3 regions of the Pseudoalteromonas sp. MMG033 genome follow, and region 2 is predicted to be linked to each of the others. Evidence: predicted binding sites of a transcription regulator. Region 2 holds the regulator's gene; each other region holds the start of a gene.
The links. Region 2 encodes sigma-54, which starts transcription at its own class of promoters, with help from an activator protein. Its sites were predicted from a motif close to GTTGGCACGNNNNTNGNNT; they were not measured.
Positions count from the first base shown of each region.

Region 1: the regulator sigma-54 is predicted to act here: its motif matches at 3,139-3,157, upstream of AC2CZC_RS25800 (S8 family peptidase).
Region 3: the regulator sigma-54 is predicted to act here: its motif matches at 1,571-1,589, upstream of AC2CZC_RS13235 (LruC domain-containing protein).

Region 1 is NZ_JBXVAL010000002.1:1,103,867-1,110,767, forward strand. Features, by position in the region: gene AC2CZC_RS25790 (S41 family peptidase) at 1-378, opposite strand, end outside; gene AC2CZC_RS25795 (hypothetical protein) at 618-1,055, opposite strand; gene AC2CZC_RS25800 (S8 family peptidase) at 1,067-2,875, opposite strand; gene AC2CZC_RS25805 (alpha/beta hydrolase) at 3,169-4,638, shown strand; gene AC2CZC_RS25810 (MAPEG family protein) at 4,749-5,165, opposite strand; gene AC2CZC_RS25815 (GlxA family transcriptional regulator) at 5,261-6,232, shown strand; gene AC2CZC_RS25820 (acetyltransferase domain-containing protein) at 6,323-6,901, shown strand, end outside.
Region 2 is NZ_CM170070.1:958,123-965,023, reverse strand. Features, by position in the region: gene pmbA (metalloprotease PmbA) at 1-747, shown strand, start outside; gene mgtE (magnesium transporter) at 779-2,137, opposite strand; gene AC2CZC_RS04555 (HPr family phosphocarrier protein) at 2,438-2,716, opposite strand; gene rapZ (RNase adapter RapZ) at 2,716-3,558, opposite strand; gene ptsN (PTS IIA-like nitrogen regulatory protein PtsN) at 3,571-4,026, opposite strand; gene hpf (ribosome hibernation promoting factor) at 4,029-4,316, opposite strand; gene AC2CZC_RS04535 (RNA polymerase factor sigma-54) at 4,343-5,854, opposite strand; gene lptB (LPS export ABC transporter ATP-binding protein) at 5,896-6,621, opposite strand; gene lptA (lipopolysaccharide transport periplasmic protein LptA) at 6,618-6,901, opposite strand, start outside.
Region 3 is NZ_CM170070.1:3,003,215-3,010,115, reverse strand. Features, by position in the region: gene AC2CZC_RS13240 (serine protease) at 1-1,285, shown strand, start outside; gene AC2CZC_RS13235 (LruC domain-containing protein) at 1,627-3,693, shown strand; gene AC2CZC_RS13230 (hypothetical protein) at 3,703-4,233, shown strand; gene AC2CZC_RS13225 (ATP-binding protein) at 4,339-6,045, opposite strand; gene AC2CZC_RS13220 (serine hydrolase domain-containing protein) at 6,611-6,901, opposite strand, start outside.

The DNA of each region.
Region 1 (6,901 bases), on a different replicon from region 2:
TTGAGTATCTGTATTAAGCAGTAGGCTTTGCTTACATAATGTAGGTAAACGGCTCAACTTTTTTAGTTTTACAGTGTGTACTGTAAACCAATCTAATTCAGCAGCGTCACCCTCTACAGTCAAGTTACGACTAGGATATTCACCAGTTTCGACTTTATTTAGTATGCAATGGTGTTTTGTAATATCGTAAAAACGTATATCTTCGCCGATGACTTCTAATATGTATCCATAACCATGAGTTTGCCAGACTGAATGATTGGGTGCTGCACTCTTGGCTTTACTCGTTAAAATCTCAACATCTGAATAGAAAGCAGAAACATTTGCAGATAATAAAAATAAACCTATCAGCAAGAAAATTGAAGTTATTGTTTTGTCCATAAAGCTATGGTATTTCCCTAAATAGTATTTTTCTTTGGAAATCAAACAATAAATTAAAATAGCATAAATACAAAGCCCCATTTGGGAGTTATTACATGTGAGGCTTTTATTTGGAAAATTTGGATGTTTAGAACAAACAATTGAATGGTAATGCCAAGGTCTGTTTTTCTCTCATAGCTGCCTGTCAGATATACAGTTAAAGCATAAAAATAAAGCCACTTAAGTGGCTTTATTCATTCTTATTCTGCTTCTAATCCTTCAAGATTAAAACCAATCTGAGTATTAACCACACCATTTAAGCGCGCTACTTGCGCTTTAAAAGTATGCAAAGCGACGTTTGCATCCGCTTGAAAAATAGCGCGATTGCCACGAACATAAATCAGGTTTAGCTGATTTGCTTGTGCAAAATCTTGCGCATCGATTAAAGATTCAAGCTCAACAACCAGCTCACCTGTTAATACGATCGTCTCATCAGTTTTGATATCGACAAGTGCTGCACCTGTCACCAATTCTTTATCACTCTTTGCAGCAACAAGTACGTAGTCTTTGCCGTTGACGTTTACAGTCACACCAGAATCGCTGGTGACTGGCGTCGCTTCATGAACTGTTTGGGCGCTCGCTTGTACTGCGTATAAACTGCCAACCATAGCGAGTAAAGGGATTAATTTAGATTTCATTTTACGACTCCTTATTTACGTCCAAAAAAGCGAATATCCCAAGATTTAAGAACACCGTTTTCTGTATTGTTACGGTGCACCATATTCACGTTCGGCTCACCAGACGTACGCGGATCAAAAATGTATGCTTCATCTTCAGAAGCGGTATCAATAACACGTAAAGTCCATTCACCCTTCGCTTGCTCTCCATAGAAATGGTGAGTTAGCATTTGAGTATTTTGCATGCCACTGTTACCCAAAATAGTACCTGTTCTTGGTGTCATGACAACACTGCGAGTACCAGAAGGAGAAATCAGTTCAATCGCTAAGTCACGTGTACTTGTGTGGTCAATATTCACTCGAATTTGAACCGCATCCACAGTTAACTCTTGGTCGTTATTAAATGTGCTTTGTGCACCACTTAAGTGACCATCCGGAATTTCTGCATCAGCTGTTACTAACACTCGATCAGTCTTAACAAACTCACCTAAGTTTTTGTCGTAGAAACGCGCTAGATTAACAGCAGCGTCGACATCAACAGCGCCAAATCCAAAGAAGTTATGGAACTGATAACCCGCAGCATTTGTCTGCCACTTATCAATTGCTTGGTAGCTTACCTGCTTACCTTCCGAGTCTTTGAATGACAATGCAACACCTGGGTGATCCGCATCGATACGACGTGAAGTTGTCGCAAGAATATTTCTTACATCCAACCATGAAAGCGCAGGGTTTGCAGACATGATCACTGCAATTGCACCAGCTACGTTTGGCGCTGCCGCCGAAGTACCATTCGATCTTGCACTGTAATCACAGTTTGGATCAAGCGGATGACCGCCGTGTAAGTCATTGCGAAGCCAAAGCGGGTTATAACCTGCCGCACAACCAGATACATCTGTCGTGATGATCGCTGGTGAAGACGTACCATACTGGCCACCAGGTGCAGAAACAAACACACTAGAACCGACTGTCGAATATGATGAAAGCTCACCATCTGCATTGTATGCTGAAGCAACTAAGTTCCAGAAATTTGTATCTGCACGTTCAAGGTTTACGTTTTGAAGTGGTAAGCCATGGTTGGCGTTATCAAACCATAGGTAACCACGTCCAAGCTCACTGTCTGTAAACGTTTGCCTTTCGTAGCCATTACCCGCTGATTTAACAAAAATTGCACCGCGGCCACCATGTGTTGTGCGGGTGACTTCTTCTTGTGCTTCATCAAACGTTTGTAACCAAGGAGACTCTTCATAATCGTAGCTTCTTGGCGCAGACAATGTACGGCCATAACTTTGGTTAAATACACGAGGGTAATCAAAAGATTGCTTCGCAAAACCATCAGAGTACATACCATGAGACTGAAGCCAATTTGCTATTGTTTGGTTGCCCGAAACAATGTAGTTGAAACCAACTAGACCTGCTCTTGGTGCAACACCACGACCACCAATGCCATTAAAAGCACTTGATGCAACGATACCGGCTACAGCAGTACCGTGTCTATCAGTAGGGCTACCTGGCGCTAAGTCAGGGCTATTAGTTGTAAAGTTCCAAGAACCAGGACGCGCATTGTCAATTAAATCCGGGTGCTTAATTTCTACACCACCATCAATAACGGCAACGGTTACACCTGTACCCATGATACCCATCGCGTGTGACAAAGAAACATTCATATCTTCGCCAGCTTTACCGCCTCTATCAGAGAAAGCAGCTTGGCCTGTATTTTTAAGGTGCCATTGCTGATCAACTAGCGGGTCGCCAGGCATCAGCGGATATTCGATATTTGCCATTGCGTTGGCAGACAATGATGCTGCAACAACCAATGCGAGTTTTGTTATTTTTATATTCATAAATCGCTACTTACTTTTTGTTTTAATTTGTACCCAAAAAATCCGTACTCAATATAAACACAAAAAACAATTAAAAATAACACCTAAAGTACAAAAAAATTACCAAAATGACACTTTTATGAATTTCAAAAACATAGAAATACCGCATACTATTCAAATAAATGCATTTATATAGCGTATTATAACCGACCAAAAATGTTAACTTAATTTACAAGTCGGTTCTTCATTAAAATCTTCTAAATATCTGAATTTAAATCACGTCTTTACTAGCAGTATGTCAACAAGGAACGCCCATGAAACACCTATCAAACCTAATAGGCTGTCTTGCTATCTCTGCTTCAGCCATTGCTAATGCATCAATATTTCCAGATCCGCAAGCCCTGCTTGCGCATTACCTACAAGGAAAGCCGACCAATGGCAACCCTTCCTTGGAAGCGTCTATGGGATACTTTAAACACCATGACGCAGCGCTCAGAGAAATGCTTAACAGCGGTTCTGCAGACATCACAAGCATTGTCACTGGTGCAAGTTATTGCTTTGCAGCGGTTGCAAGTAAACCGCCGGTAAACCTATTACCAAAATTGTACAGTCAAGATGGTCAATGTAACGAAGTAAATACCGCCCTGGCACACAGAAGCTGGTATTACACGGACGCACAATGCACTACGGCCATAGAATATAAAAATGAGTCAGACACTGAGTTTTGCTTAAGAGAATTTGACTACAAGGCACAGCGCTATGGTAACAGTGAAGATTTAAACTTTGTCCAAGATGCGTGGATGCCTGGCTACACAGCGACCTTACCTATCACCACAAAGCCACAAGACTTTGCTGAGATCCCTCTTGTGCAACGTACCACATATAAAACCACCTTTAACGAGCGCGGTACGTGTCATTTAGAAATGCGTGTTTACAAAAATGCCAATAATCATAGTGCCACACCCATTATGATGATCCACGGTGGTGGCTGGTTAGAAAGACTTGGCACAGCGCGCACTGCAGAAGCACAATTAGCACAGTTCACAGATGCTGGATTTGTGGTCTATATGCCATATTATCGCTTAGTTGAAGACCGAGAAGCCGGCCCTGCCTGTAACCAAGTTAATATTGAGGACAGTAAACAAGATATTCGTGACGCATTTTTGTGGGTGCAAGCAAATAATGCAAACTACACCACCAGCAACAAATCAGTGCGAATTACGGGACAATCTGCAGGTGGCCATATGGCCGTTTGGTTATCTCAGCAATTCCCTCATAAAGTCGATAAAATCGCTCCCATGTTCCCTGTTGCCGATTTTGCTCATCAATTAAAAGAAGTACAAGACGGTACTTATGTACATGGTTACATTGAACGCATGATCGCCATTTTATCAGGCAAGGCCCACTGGCAAGATTTGACGGGTAATGAGCCAGTGGTGGTAAACAATAGCTTGCTACAAGCCATTGAACAGGCGCCGACTCAAGCACCAGAGATGTTTATCAGCCACGGTATGGCTGACACAATAGTATCGCCAAGTCAGTCATTGAGACTATGTAATGCACTAGCAGGCAATATAGCTTCAGGCCCAGCGCAAGTAAATACGCTGGTGTTTGACAAGCAATATGCTCAAGTTCAATGCCGCGACGGCAGCGAGCTGCACTTACTAGAAAAAGCCGAGCATCATTTTGATGGGTGTGGTTTAGGGCTATGTGACGTCGGTGGATCAGATGGTTTAGTGGCAACGCAAGCCTTGATGACCAATATGATTGAATGGTTAAAGTAACCCAAGCCATTAAAGTACTCTCGCTGAGCCACAACAGTTAATTTGTGGCAAACTATGATACCAACCAAAGCAAGGCACAGCCTTGCTTTTTTAGTTTTCAAGCTAGGTATTTACACTGTGAAAGTCATACTTGCAAACCAAGCGAGCCACCCGCCAAACAAACTAAGACTTGAAAGTGCAAATGCCATTGTTCGCCTCTTTATATTGGTTGAACGAATATGCTCATAGCAGTGCCAATAACGCGCTGCAACAAATATGAACGCAAGAAGATACCAGCCTGTGCCTGCCACAGATTCAATATGTAACAGCGCTAATAGACAGATGAACAAAACAGGCTGCTGATACTGGTTATCATAGCTATTGCCATATAGCCGAGTACGTTCAGCCATCTGATCTTTAAGCACAAAATTGACCGCTTGCAGTGATAATTCACCGCGCCGGACTGCCTTTATGCGTAAGCAGGCCGTTGCAAGCCATAACCATAAAAATAAAAGTACCAAAGCGATAATGGGGAACTGGATCCACATACAAATTTCCTTACTCAATGAATGTGCAACCACTTTACAGTAGCGCTACAGCCCTCTAAAGTGTCACTAATGACAAGATACAGGGTGAAAGCGACATGAAAGTTGCAATATTATGTCAACAAGGTGTGATGGCAAGCGCGTTAACAGGGATCATTGATGTTTTAAATGTTGCTAATCAGGTAATGCAGACCCAATTTTATCAATGGCAAATTGTCTCTTTAAATGACCAAAGCGTTGTCAGCAGCCAAGGCTTGTCGTTTAAGGTTGACTGTCAACTCAAGGACTTACAATACTTTGATGTGTTGATCATCATTGGTAGTCAATACCAAGGCGACAAACGCCTTTGGCAGGAGTGCCAAAAGCTAAATAGTTATGCCCCGCTGCTAAGTGAAAAATTAAAGCCCCTTACCTCGCCCACACTGATTGCTGGTTGCTGTGGCGTTGCCTATGCCGCAGCGCTAGGTCTATTAGACAAACAGCGGATCACCGCAAGCTGGTGGCTAGAAGCTTTTTTTAACCGTCACTTCCCACATTTAGAACTAGACACTTCGCCCATTTATCTTTGCGACCAAAAGCTATATACCGCTGGCGCCGCTCATAGTTACATGTACGTTATGCTGGCGCTTATAAAACAACAAGTCGGCGCAGATACGGCTAAAAAAGTCATGAGTTGGCTTGCTATACCTGAACCACAGCTTCGCCAAACTGCCTTTATGATGAGTAGCGCCCTAGATGCGCATCAAGACAGTGCTGTGCAATTAATACAATGTCATGTAAAAAAACAGCTCAGTGCGCAATTCACCCTCAAGGCACTCGCTGAGTTAGCATGTATGTCTGAGCGTACGCTCATTCGACGCTTTAAGTCCTCGGTCGGCATGACACCATTTGACTATATTCGCTTACTTAGGTTGGAGAAAACCAAAGAGCTACTTGTCTATTCAAATAAACACTTTGGGGATATTGCCCAGAGCGTGGGCTACCAAGACCCGCAAGCACTGGCAAAACAGTTTAAACGGCATTTTGGCAAATCCGTCGCTGCTTTTCGTGAGCAAATTGCGCATATCTAGAAAAAATATATGTTTTTTATCAAGCAACTGGCCATAGTCTTATTTTACAACTAGATTTTAATTAACATTAAATTCACAAAAGAATAAACCGTGGCTAAAACTGACCGTCTCTACTCTCTTGATATTCTGAGAGGCTTTATTATTGTGCTCATGGCGCTGGATCATACTCGGCGCTACTGGGCAGAAACCCCCTTTTCACCCACAGATCTTGATCAGACGACACTGGCATGGTTTTTAACCCGCTGGGTAACCCACTTTTGCGCCCCTTTGTTTATATTTTTAACTGGCATAGGCGCTTACTTATATGCAGACAAAGTGCGTTCAACTGCAAAAGTACGTAACTATCTGCTCAGCCGAGGGCTTTGGTTGATTTTTTTAGAGCTTACCGTGATTAACTTTAGTTGGCAGTTTGGGTATGACGTGGTGTTTTTACAAGTGATCTGGGCCATTGGCTGGTCAATGATTATTTTGGCTGCACTGATTTACGTGCCTCTAACATGGATCTGCATTGTGTCAATTGTGGTGATCGGTGCACATAATACCTTGCCAGATCAAGCCATCTTAAACTGGTTTGGCCAAGACTTTGCGTGGCTCTGGCATATTTTACATAGCCCGACGACATTGACCTTTTCGACGCAAGTTGACGTACTTGCCCTTTACCCCTTGATC
Region 2 (6,901 bases):
AGGGACTCCGCATTTAGTATCTCGAGAAAGCATGATTTATTAAAAGCGCCGCAAGCGGTTGGCATAGAGGCTGCTGAGTCGACACTGGCTAAGCTGAATAGTCAGAAGCTTGCGACGATGAAGGTGCCGGTGGTATTTAGAGCTGACATTGCAAATAGCTTGTTTGGACACCTTGTTTCAGCAATCGGTGGCGGTGCTTTATATCGTAAATCTAGTTTTTTATTAGATACCCTTGGTAAGCAGGTTTTTAATTCTTGCGTCAATATCCATGAAAGGCCGCATTTGTTGCAAGGTTTGGCATCAAGCCCGTTCGATAGTGAAGGGGTATATACACAAGATAGAGATATTATCGTAGGTGGTGAGCTGCAAACCTATTTAATGGCAAGCTATGCTGCAAGAAAAATGGGCATGCAGGCAACAGGCCATGCGGGCGGGATCCACAATTGGTTAGTTCAAAAGACTCATGAAGATCTGGCCGCCATTTTAAAAGAAATGGGGACGGGATTATTGGTGACTGAATTGATGGGGCAAGGTGTGAACACTGTCACTGGTGATTACTCTCGTGGCGCAGCTGGTTTCTGGGTCGAAAATGGAGAAATACAATATCCTGTGAGTGAGATAACCATTGCCGGTAACCTAAAAGAGATGTTCCACAATATTCAGGCAGTCGGCGGAGATGTTGAATTACGTGGTGCAGTGCAAACTGGCTCTGTATTAATAGATAGCATGCAAGTGGCTGGTCAATAGAGCTGATTAATTTGTTTACTCTGAGCTAGGCTCAGAGTAAAAACCAAGTGGCAGTACCTAAAAACGCGAAAATACCAACAATATCTGTTACGGTTGTGAGGACTACGCTACCAGCAAGTGCTGGATCTATTTTCATACGCTTTAGGATCAAAGGTATGCTTGCCCCTGCTATGCCTGCTGCAACCAAGTTCATGAACATGGCAAATGCGATAACTGCGCCAAGTTTAAAGTCCCACTGCCAAACTGCTACAACACCAGCTATTAATAGAGACCAAAGAACGCCATTGAGTGCGCCAATCGCAAGTTCTTTACCGAGTAAGAATTTTTGGTTGGTTTGATTGACATGCCCAAGGGCAATACCCCTGATAACCAAGGTTAATGTCTGGCTGCCTGCGACGCCTCCCATGCTAGGCACAATGCCATTGAGGACCGCTAAAATGGGGAGGATATCTAGTGTGCTTTCGAAAAAGCTTGCGACAAAGGCGGCGAGTAGGGCGGTGAGTAGGTTGATCCCAAGCCAAATTGAACGTCTTCGGCTACTTTTCATGACAGGTGCGAAGGTATCTTCTTCATCCTCAAGACCTGCCATACTCATTAGACTATGCTCAGCGTCTTCTCTGATCACATCAACAATATCATCAATGGTTATACGCCCCAGTAGTTGCGTTTGATCGTCAACTACAGGGGCTGATATCCAGTTATGTCGCTCAAAAAGCTGGGCTACTTCGCTTTCCGGCATGCCGACTGGAATCGTTTCCCTGTCTTCATTCATCAGCTCTTGAACAAGTTTATCAGGGGGGTTAGTTAATAAGATCCCAATAGGCAAAGATCCTAAAAAGCGGTTTTCTTTATCTACGACATAGAGGTCGTCTGTACCTTGCGGAAGCTCTTCTTTAAGACGTAAATATCTTAACACCACATCGAGACTGACATCGGGACGAATGGTGATGGTGTCGCCATTCATTAATGCCCCTGCAGAGTCTTCATTATAAGATAAAGCAAGCGTGGCCCGTGCTCTATCTTGGCTGTCCATGGCACTGATAACATCTTGGTAGACAGGCACAGGTAAACTTCTGAGTACCTCACCTAAGTCGTCATCGTCCATATCCTCAGTCGCAGCGGCGATTAACTCGGGCTCCATTTTGGCAATGATGCTTAAGCGAACATCTTCAGAGAGTTCTTCAAGCACATCACCTTGGATATCTGGATCGACCAATTGCCAAAGTGTAGTTCTTATTTTATGAGGGGAAGACTCAAGTAACAGTGCGGTATCGCACGGAGGTATCTCAGCTAATGTCTGTCTTACTTGAACAAACTGCCCACTGTTTATTGCTTTGGTTACTTGTTGTAATTGTTCCAGTGTATAGTCTTGCTCAAAAACGTCAGGCATAGGCTTCCAAATTTTAGATTAAGAAAAGGCAATTATATGTTTTGAATAGTCATTTTAATAATTTAATCGCATTTTTTTGTAGCACGAAAATTGCTCTTTAAGCTGTTATTTACAGAATAAAGCTCATAAATTCGAGCTAAGATATATGCACTAAACACATTATCAATGTGACTTATCATATTGTAATAGATAAAATAATATTTGATTATAGCTGCTTAAAATAAAAATACGCTATTGCAGTATTATGACAAGTACAGAAGTAGTAAGTTATCTTACGAAAGAGATTAAATAAAAACTAAGTTACTCCGTTTCATGAAACTTGTCTTCAATAAGGTCACCAATAGCGATTAAGGCATTCTTTGCATCAGGGCCTGTACAACTCACTTTGACTTCTTTGCCTTGGCTGCTCTCTAACAGCAGCAATGCTAACACGCTGTCTCCCGGAGCGCTTTTATCACCTTGATAAAGCGTTATTTCTGCATCAAATTGGGTTGAGAGTTGCGCCAATATAGTGGCTGCTCGAGCATGCAAACCCAACTTGTTCTTTATTAGAAAAACCCCTTGGTATTGCTGTTGCATTACTCTTGTTCTCGGTGGCGAATTTTGACGTTAGAGTGTGTTCTTTGAAAGCGTTCACCAAGTGTTTGCGCTAAATATACTGAGCGGTGCTGGCCACCGGTACAACCAATGGCGATAGTCAAATAGCTGCGATTATTACGCTCCAAGTGTGGCAGCCAAGTTTGCATAAAGGTTTGTATCTGCCACACAAACTTTTGTACTATGCTGTGACTCGATAAGTAATCGATAACCGGTTGGTCTAAGCCTGTTAGAGGTTTTAATTCAGGTTCCCAGTGCGGGTTTGGTAAAAACCGCGCGTCAAATACGTAATCTGCTTCTTTAGGAATACCATGTTTAAAGCCAAATGATTCAAATGTGATGATGAGTTGTTTATCTTTTTGGCCTAAGATTTTCTCTCGAACGCTTTCAGCCAATTGGTGGACACTCAAGTCGGTTGTATCTATGGTGATATCAGCACGACGTATCAAGACATCTAATAAAGTTCTTTCTTGTTTTATTGCCAAGTCTAGCGGTAAGTCATTGAGTGACAGCGGATGCAATCGCCGTGTTTCTGAAAAACGTTTGATTAGTGTTTGGTCATCGCAATCAAGGTAAAATACTTTTGGTTTAGCAAAGCCTGGCAAGTACTCTAAAATATCATGAAACTCCTGCTGTTCTTTTGGTAAGTTTCTCACATCAATGCTGACAGCAATTTTATTATAGCTGTCTGAAACACTGCGTACTAAAGCAGGTAGTAAGTTTACAGGGATATTATCAGCGCAGTAATAGCCTAAGTCTTCCAATACTCTTAATGCGACGGATTTACCTGAGCCAGAGCGGCCACTGATAATTATGAGCTCCACGATTTGTTCCTATTATTTATCAAACTCAACAAGGACTTGGTAAAGCTCATGATCGTTACTTGCTTGTCTAAGTCTCTTGCAAAAATGCTTATCATTTAGTTTACCAGCGATACTAGCTAAGGTCTCTAAATGTTGCTTATTTTCACCTTCTGGTACGATGAGCGCAACAAAAATATCTACATTGCGGTCGTCAACAGCATCAAATGGAATAGGCTGTTGATTTACAAGCAAGATGGCAATGATATTATCTAATCCCGCCAATCGCCCGTGTGGAATAGCGATACCTTTTCCAATACCTGTACTGCCTAGCTTTTCGCGATTTAACAGTGCCTCGAGAATATCATGCTGATTGGCATTTGGAATTTTTTCTTGTGCCAATTCACTGATGTATTGGAGTATTCTTTTTTTACTATTAAAAAGGACCGCAGCCTTGCTGCAGTCCTCAGGGATCAGTGTGCTAAGTTTCATGGTTAATGTCGAGTTAGCTTCTCTTTATGTTTAATGACTTGCCTATCTAGCTTATCGATTAAACCATCGATAGCTGCATACATGTCTTTGTGTTCTGTTGAAGCGAATAGCTCGCCGCCATTTACATGTAATGTGGCTTCGGCTTTTTGAATGAGTTTCTCGACATCTAGGATTACATGAACGTTGTTGATGTGATCAAAATGCCTTTCTAGCTTCGCAAACTTACTTGTTACGTAGTCTCTTAATGAATCGGTAATTTCTACATGGCGACCAGTTAAATTTAGTTGCATAAGCATTTTTCCTTCTTTTGTTACGCCTAAATCAAGCTTTTACGCTGATTAGACGGTGGAATAGCCAAAGACTCTCGGTATTTGGCAATAGTACGTCTTGCCACCTTAATACCTTGGTCAGCTAATACATCTGCAATTTTGCTATCACTTAAAGGCTTAGCTGAGTTTTCTGCAGCAATTAGCTTTTTGATGAGTGCTCTAATTGCTGTTGAAGAGCATTCCCCACCGTTCTCGGTACTAACATGGCTCGAGAAGAAGTATTTCAATTCATAAATGCCGCGAGGCGTGTGCATAAATTTTTGTGTTGTTACCCGAGATATTGTCGACTCGTGCATATCAACCATTTCAGCAACATCATTGAGAACCATAGGTCTCATTGCCTCAGGGCCATGTTCAAAGAATGCCTGTTGTTGTTGAACAATGCAATTGGTAACTTTCAATAAAGTTTCATTTCTGCTTTCTAAACTTTTAATAAACCATTTCGCCTCTTGCAAATGCGAGCGAATAAATTGGCTGTCACTGCTTGATTTAACTGAGCGTGACATTGCAGCATAATGATCATTAACTCTTATTTTGGGCATTGAGTCAGGATTGAGTTCAACAACCCAACGTCCTTTTATCTTTTTGACCGAGACATCGGGGATCACATAATCAGCTTCTTCTTGAACGATACTTGCAGCTGGCTTGGGGTTCAAGCTGTGGATTAGCGTCATCACTTCTTTGAGCTCGCCTTCTTTGAGCTTCGTTTTCTTCATGATAGTACGATAATCACGATTTGCTAATAGGTCTATGTGCTCTTCAATGACATGTTTTGTTTGTTCGAGCCAAGGTGTATCTATGGCAAATTGATTTAGTTGAACAATTAAGCATTCCTGCAGACTGCGTGCCGCAATACCAACAGGGTCAAATAATTGAATACGTTTTAAGACGGCTTCAACCTCATCTAATTCAACCGGCTCTTGGTCATTATCTTTATTTAAGCTATCGACAATATCCTCACAAGATACGGTTAGGATCCCTGAGTCATCGACGCCCTCAACAATTGACAGCGCAATAAGTCTATCTGTTGCGCTAAATGGAGTGAGCTCTAGTTGCCACATCAGATATTCTTGAAGACTTTCAGTGGTTTGACCTTGATAAACGCTTTCATCCTCAGGCATTGGGCCAGACGAGCTGACTGGTGCAGCACTGATATATTCATCCCACGTGACATCCATCGCCATCTCATCGCTGAGCGTTTCTTTATTGAGCGCCGTATCTGTGTCTTGCTCGTAGTCACTCAGCTGTGTTTCAGCAGTATCATCAACGCTAGACTCTGCTTTCTCTGTGGTCTGAGCTTGTTCATGGGTTTTATCTAGACTGTTATCAAAAGACTCTTGTTCGTTTTCTTCTACTTCCAATAAAGGATTGCTATCCAGCGCTTCTTGAATTTCTTGCTGGAGGTCTAATGTGCTCAGCTGCAGCAGGCGAATTGCTTGCTGCAGTTGTGGTGTCATTGTTAATTGCTGCCCCATGCGCAGCTGTAGCGATTGCCTCATGTATCTCTAACAATCCTTTTCGTTGTTACGCTTATTCTTAACTATAGCCTGAATTGCTCGCCTAAGTAGACATCTCGGACGGTTTGATCCGCTAAAACATGTTCAGGTGTGCCTGACGCAATTAATTCACCATGGGAAACAATATATGCCTTTTCACATACATCCAAAGTTTCGCGAACATTATGATCTGTGATCAATACGCCGATCCCACGGTTTTTTAAATGCTCAATAATTTTCTTTATATCTAACACTGAAATCGGATCAACGCCAGCAAAAGGCTCATCTAAAAGAATAAATTTAGGATTTGCGGCTAAAGCGCGAGCAATTTCGACGCGGCGACGCTCACCACCAGACAGTGCCATTCCTAAACTTGAGCGAATATGCTGAATATTAAATTCATCAAGTAAATCGTTTAATACTGCTTCTCGTTGGGCTTTATTGAGGTCTTTTCTGGTTTCAAGGATCGCCATTAAATTGTCATAAACGGTTAGCTTTCTAAATATCGAAGATTCTTGTGGTAAATATCCAATACCCAACCGAGCTCGGCTGTGCATCGGTAGCAAAGTAATGTCTTGTGAATCAATATGAATACTGCCCTTGTCACTTGGTACTAGGCCAACAATCATATAAAAAGTAGTGGTTTTACCTGCGCCATTTGGACCGAGCAAACCAACGATGCTGCCTGCTTCAACACTTAGTTCAACATTTTTTACAACCTGTCTGCCTTTATAACTCTTAGCCAGTGCTGTCGCTTTTAGTGTGCTCACTGTGGCTCCTTGTTACCATCTTGCTCTTTATCTACAGGGAGTAAAACAGTTCTCACTCGTTTACCTTCCTCGTTTGCCTTTTGCGCGCTAATAAGTTGTTTTTCCATATCATAGAGGATCTCTTGGGCAGAAATCTTTTGACCAGCTTGGCTTATTTCGGCATTGCCTTTAATTGTGAGCAAGCGATTTGCAACATCATAGCGTACCTCTTGTGCCGTGGCTTTTAATAGGCTGCCATCGGTCTGCTGCTCTTGGAAAATTGCAGGAGATCCCGTTGCAA
Region 3 (6,901 bases), 2.0 Mb from region 2:
TAATTCAACCTTAGAGTCTGAACAAGAGTGTCAGTTTACCGTACTAACCAAGGATCAGCATGCTTATGGCAGCTATCTTATGGAAGTTGAGATGGACTCACCCTCTGACGTTTATTTCCCTGAGCTTTTGACCTACTATAAAACATCAGAGACCAACTCTAACTTTAATCAACACTTATCAACACCAACCAGTATTGATTGGTCAACCGGAGGCGATGCAAACTGGTATACCGAGACCACTGAATCTGGAGAACCTATATTAGTCAGTGGTGACATTGCAGACCAGACTGATGATCCAAACCTAGATGGATTTGAACAAAAGTCATACGTGATGGCTGTCATTGATGATGCGCACATTGATGCTGTCAGCTTTGACTACCTTATCTCAAGTGAATTTTATGTGGACCATGTCACGGTATTTCACAATAACAAAGAGATCCTCAAAGACAGTGGCTTACAAGACAGCTTAAAAAGCGTCAATATAGAGTTGGATGATGGCGAAAATCAAATCGCAATAGTTTACACCAAAGACTACGACTATTCTGCTGGAGAAGATAAGGTAACAATTCATAATTTTAATACAACTTTTACGAACCAAACCCCCATAGCCGAAGTGACACAAAGCCAAATTGATATTCGCAGTGAGTTAGAGTTCACACTAGATGCCAGTGATTCGTCTGACCCTGAAGACGACAAGCTCACTTTTACCTGGATTGAGTTAAACACACCTCAGGAGGTTCTTGGCCAAGAAAGTACAATCACTTTGACAGCCGACAAAGTCGCAGAAGACACAAAAAAAATCTATCAAGTGACCGTCACCGATGAATATGAGGCTTCAAGCGTCGCTGTAGTAACAGTCAACATTGCAAAAAACAATGCGCCTATTGTTGCTCTATCAAGTGACATGCTCGAGGTAAAGCAAGGCGAAAAAGTACTCATCACCTCAGAATTCTCTGATCCCGAGAATGACAGTTTAACCTACCAGTGGTCGCAAACTTCAGGCACAGAAATAACACTGCCACAAAATGCGCAAAACTTGGAGTTTACTGCGCCCAATGTAACGCAAAATGAAACTCTCTCATTTTCGCTCATCGTAACCGATACCTTTGGCCTTGCAAGCTCAGAGCACATAGATATCAAAGTCAGTGCACCTGAAGTAGCAGTAAGTAAACCCACCCCAACGGATAATGGCAGCAGTAGCGGAGGCTCACTCGGCTTCTTAAACTTATACTTGTTTGCTTTATTGCTCATCCAAAGGCGTAAACAAGCTAAAAAAGTGCACTAAACCACTCCACTTAATAGCCTTCATAATATCATTGAAGGCTATTTAACTATCAAAAATTGGAACAAACAGCACACGCTAGTTTGACTCGCTTCCAAAAAAAGTGTGTTAATGAACAGTTTACTCTCACTTCATTACATTTTTATCTCGCAAAACTACTCCCTTTTTTAATTAGCTCACGCCACACCAATTCATTTTTAAAATGAGAGTATCGATTTAAAAATGCTTTGCATTTTGCGATAATGCAAAAATGAATCATAAAAAACACATACAATTCAATAGTTTATTTTTGGCATCAGGATTGCAAACAGTTAAACCAGCAAAATTGCATCTTGGAGAAAGTCATGAAATACAAACTATTGAGCTTGTGCCTTTTGTCTGCGGGCGTCAACGCAGCACCTTTCGATACTTGCCCTTCTAAGGCATTTTTAGTGCAAGGAAACACAGCCGCTATTTACGGCGTTAATTTAGTATCCGGTGCGTACACCGAATTTGCACCCAACGTTGGCACCAATAACAAGCTTAACGGGTTTGGTTTTAACCTCCATGACCGTTATCTTTATGGTTGGGATTACAGCCGTAAAGATATTGGCCGCGTCGGTAACGACTACACATTAGAGCCTCTAACCACAGTTGGCTTTCCAGACACCAACTTTTACGTCGGCGATGTAGCAATCCACGAAAACGCTTATTATGTCTACAAAAAAGGGAGTTCTTATGGCTTGTATCGCGTATCCCTTGACGAATCAAGCAATGATTATTTACAAGCAACACGTGTCATTAATGGTGGTGACCTTAATTTAAATATTTTCGATATGGCATTTGCACCTAACGGTGAAGCTGGCATGGCATACAGTGTTGATAGCAACGGTAATTTGCACCGTATCAATACAACAACTGGCGCCAGCACTGTCCTTGGCAACGTTGGCCAATCAGGCACCTTTGGCGCCGTATATTTTGATGTCGATAACAACTTTTACATCAGCCGAAATCAAGACGGTCATATCTATCAAGTAAATATTGAAGACCCTGCTGATACACAGCTTTTTGCATATGGCCCAAGCTCTGGCTCCAATGACGGCGCACGCTGTGCAACAGCCCCTATTATTGATGAAAGTGAAGATCCAACCATGGACTATGGTGATGCGCCAGAGAGCTACGGCACTTCTTTAGCTGAAAATGGTGCCCGTCATGTCGCAGGTGACCTTTACTTCGGCGATGGTGTTAGTGCAGAGCACTTGCCAAAAGCGCAAGATGATGACGATGGCGTTAGTTTCGTCACAAGCATAGAAACTGGTTATGACGCCCTCATCTCATTTACATTGTCTACCAACGGCTACGTCAACGCATGGGTAGACTGGAATCAAGATGGTGAATTTCAATCTTCCGAGCGCATTATTAGCGAGTTGTCAGGCGTAGCAGGCGAAAACCGCGTGTTAATTCCTGTGCCTGTAGATGCTTTAGAAGGTAATACATGGGCCCGCTTTAGGGTGTCTAACAACCAAGATATCGCGCCAACAGGGGGCGTAGACAATGGCGAAGTTGAAGATATTTCGGTTTCAGTGGTTGCAAGTAGCTTAATTGAGTCTTCAACGGCTTGGCAAACGGCCGCATTTGAAGACTTATGGCCGCAAAAAGGCGATTATGATTTCAACGATGTGGTCGTGAGATACAGAGCAACAACTGGCCAAATTGGTAACCAAATCGTGCAATATAAAGTAGAAGGCGCTTTAGTTGCCGTTGGTGCAGGCTATCACAATGCATTTGCGCTGCGCTTTAAAGACATAGCACGCAACCATGTTAATGAGTCACAAATTAAGTTGACTATCGATGGCGTTGAGGCGCAAAACAGTCCGCTTGAAGCAAATAGAAACGAAGCCATTGCCGTTATTTTTGCAAACACTAGAGAGATGGTACCGACACAAGAAGGCTGCAAATTCTTCCGGACAGAAGAAGGCTGTAGTGATATTCAACGCGCGCCAATTCCATTCGAACTAACGCTGCCATTGTCCACAACTTACAGTGCTAGCGTAGCAACTTTGGACAAGCTCGACCCATTCATTTTCGCAGTCAATGGTCATTATCACGGCCCATATGTAGATAGCAATAACGGTCGCGGATGGGAAGTGCATTTGAAAAACCAGACACCAACAGAAGCCTTTGACAGCAGCTACCTAGACCAAGGTGACGATACGTCATCGACAAATGGATACTTCCAAACGGGTACTGGTTTACCGTGGGCACTGATCATCGATACCGATTGGCAACACCCTAAAGAAAGAGTTGATATGTCCATTGCATACCCTCAATTTGCAGAGTTCGCATCATCAGCAGGCCAAAATAACGTGACTTGGTTCGAAAACCCTGTCGCAAACTACCAATACACTATCAGCAGCGCATCACAGAACTAGGAGCAGACCATGAACAAGTTAATTATCACTCTAATGACATTAGCACTTACAGCATGTGGCGGCGGTTCTGGTGGCTCGGAAGGGCAAAGTAATTCAAGCGCAGCAACTTCAAGCAACATTACTGCAGCAGCGCCAGCGACAACCAGTACAAGTACGCCAACAACGGTAGAGCAAGATACGACTGATACAGGCGATACAGTAGCGGCACAACCTCAAGGTGAAGGTATGGATAGTATGGATGTTGACGTGGCATTTGATTTCAGAAGCAACGTGGCGGTCGAGGTAACCTTAAGCGACAACGTGGTCAGTGAGCGCGCTTTCATCAATATCTGTAAGCAAGGTGAAAGTATCACAAACGCTGATAACTGCTTCTTAAGAGCACCGCTGGACAGCAATGGTTTTACAACACAAATACAGCTACCGCATGCAGATCAGAAGCTCAAAGCAGAAATATGGTTCTACAGCACATCGAAAGAGCCTTTGGTATACAACTGGGAAGTAGATGCCAGTCAACAAACACAAACTTGGGTAATCAACTAACTCCAATTTGCTTAGGAGGCATGACCATCATGCCTCCTGCATTTTCATTGCTAAAGACTCACCTAAAATATCATCGAGCAACATCATCGACCTCACAGCCAATATTCAAATCAGGCGATTAATCGCCTTGAACATTGAATGCATCGCGACTGGCTTACCTATGTGATCGGCAAACCCCAATGCCTTATAATGTGCAATATCTTGGGGCATTACATTGGCGGTTAGCGCTATAATGGGTACGTTTGAGTTTACTTTATGAATTAGCGCAAAGGCTTCCAGCCCATCCATTTCGGGCATTTGAATATCCATCAGCACAATATCATAGTGCGCTTTTTCAAATGCCTGTACTGCTAAGCGGCCATTTTCAACCAAATCGACTTGCGCCCCTGTTTTTTCCAACATCTTTTCAATGACGAGTTGATTTACTTTATTATCTTCCGCAATTAACACTTTAATGCTTGAGAAATCAGGTAGCGTATCTTTGTCAGGCTTTGTGCCTACCTTAGCAGGATCAGCTTGTGCCAAGGGCAAAGTCACCGCGATTTGTGTGCCTTTACCTTCCTCGCTGGCAATGTCGATCTCTCCTTTCATCAAATCGACGAGACTCGAAGTAATCGCCAAACCCAGTCCCGTTCCACCATATTTTCGAGTTGTAGACGAGTCTGCTTGCTTAAAGCGGTTGAAAATAGACTTTTGCGTCTCTTGGTTCATACCGATCCCCGTATCTATCACCACAATAGATAGCCCGTTGCGTCCTTGATACTGCAGCGTTTTCACTTCAATTTGAATACCACCAGCATGGGTAAACTTGACAGCATTTGACACTAAATTAAGCAAAATTTGCCGAACCCGCACTGAGTCACCTAGCCAGATTGGATGACAGCTCTTCTCAATGTCTGTTTCAACAGTGATCGACTTCTCATGCGTTGCACTTTTTAAATCCGCGACTACTGACTCTACGGTTTCTAATATCGAAAAAGGCGCCACTTCTAACTCCAACTTATGTGCCTCTATTTTCGAAAAATCTAATATATCGTTAATAACGGTCAGTAAAGACTTTGCAGAATACATAGCCTTTGAAACTAGGTGCTTAGACTCTTTATCGAGGTTATCTTGCTCTAGCAACTGCAATGTCCCCAAAATGCCATTCATTGGCGTTCGTATCTCATGACTCATATTGGCTAAAAACTCACTTTTAGCACGAGACCCCTGCTCTGCCTTATTTTTTGCTTCTATTAATGCTTGATTTTGCTTACGCATTTTATCGCGAGAACGTCTTAACTGGCCTGAATACTTTCGATTAAAAAACCCCACGTTACAGCAATATAAATAAATACTTGAAGCCGCAACGACTTGAGTTATAAGCGGTGACTGCTCAACAAAATCAAACCCCAATAAAAGCCCACCTGATATGCCACCGACTATTAAACTGACGCTACAGCTGTAAAACCGCTTGATCCCACCTAATATTAAACTATTGAGAGAGTTGACAATTAACAGCGCAAACACCACCCAAACCTGAAAGCCCACCGCGGCAAACCAAGTGCCATAAAACAACGCATCAAGGTGCAAATTGGTATATTCTGCGGCTTTTTCATCGGATACTACTCGACTGTGAAAGCGGGCTAAGTGAGGCCAGATCAGGCAATTTAAAATGATAAAAACAATATAGGTTGGTGTTAGACTGGCATACAGCGCCCCTACTAACATCACCGCCATAAGCACGCCACCGATTACTCGAGGTGCATAATTTTGCTTTGCCAACGTGGGCTTGTGTTCGGTCGTTTTTCTTTTTGTTTGAGCAGACGTCATGTCAAAGGCTTCTGTCTAAGCGCAGCTTATCCTTTAATTTTATACACTAAATCACGCATTATTATCTATTTTTTAACTTAATTTGTTAAAAAGTTTCTTTGAAAAGCACCTCATAGCTGCCTCACGCCTATGAGAGCCCTCTTTTAGGTAGATTCAAAATAACGTAGATAAGGCATGTAACGTCATGACAATAGCCAAACTCAGCGCTTCCCCCACTCCAAGCCCTAAAGTGTGGCTTTTTGATCTAGTTCTTGACCATACAAACCAAGTCATAAGAGAGTAAAGCAGAATTTCGCTTACATACTTAGTCGATAACACACTGATTGATAAAACAGTTTGCCAAAACCCCGGAGATAAGCTCGAGAAAAGCCAAGATCAACTCAACTGATAGAGGACACCTAATGGTACAAAGCATAAAGTCACGACTTTCCATAACGGATAAACGTTTGGTGTACTCTCTTCAAGGTTCGTCTCGTCTTTACTCAAGCTTGTATAAAGCTCTTACTGAGTAAGGGTAAAACACGTGTTTTACCCACATATTTATTATTTAATGCTTTTGACCAATTTATAGCTTGGTATATGCGGCTTGATCACCATGGATAAGGTGCGTTGGCACTAGCTTAATTTTGTTAGCATTTTCCCGTAAAGTAAAATAATGTTCAGTACATTCATAGGAGTAAGCATTGTTCTCTCGCGGTATAATAAGACGCTTTTCTTCTCCTTCATGTTGGGAATAAAGACGATTGTTTTCAAACGTAATAGAAAGGGTTTGGGAGTCAATGGAACGATAATCGCCCACCAATTTTTCAGCCAATGAGGTTATTTTGTCTTGGTCTTTAATCGGCTTCGGAGACAG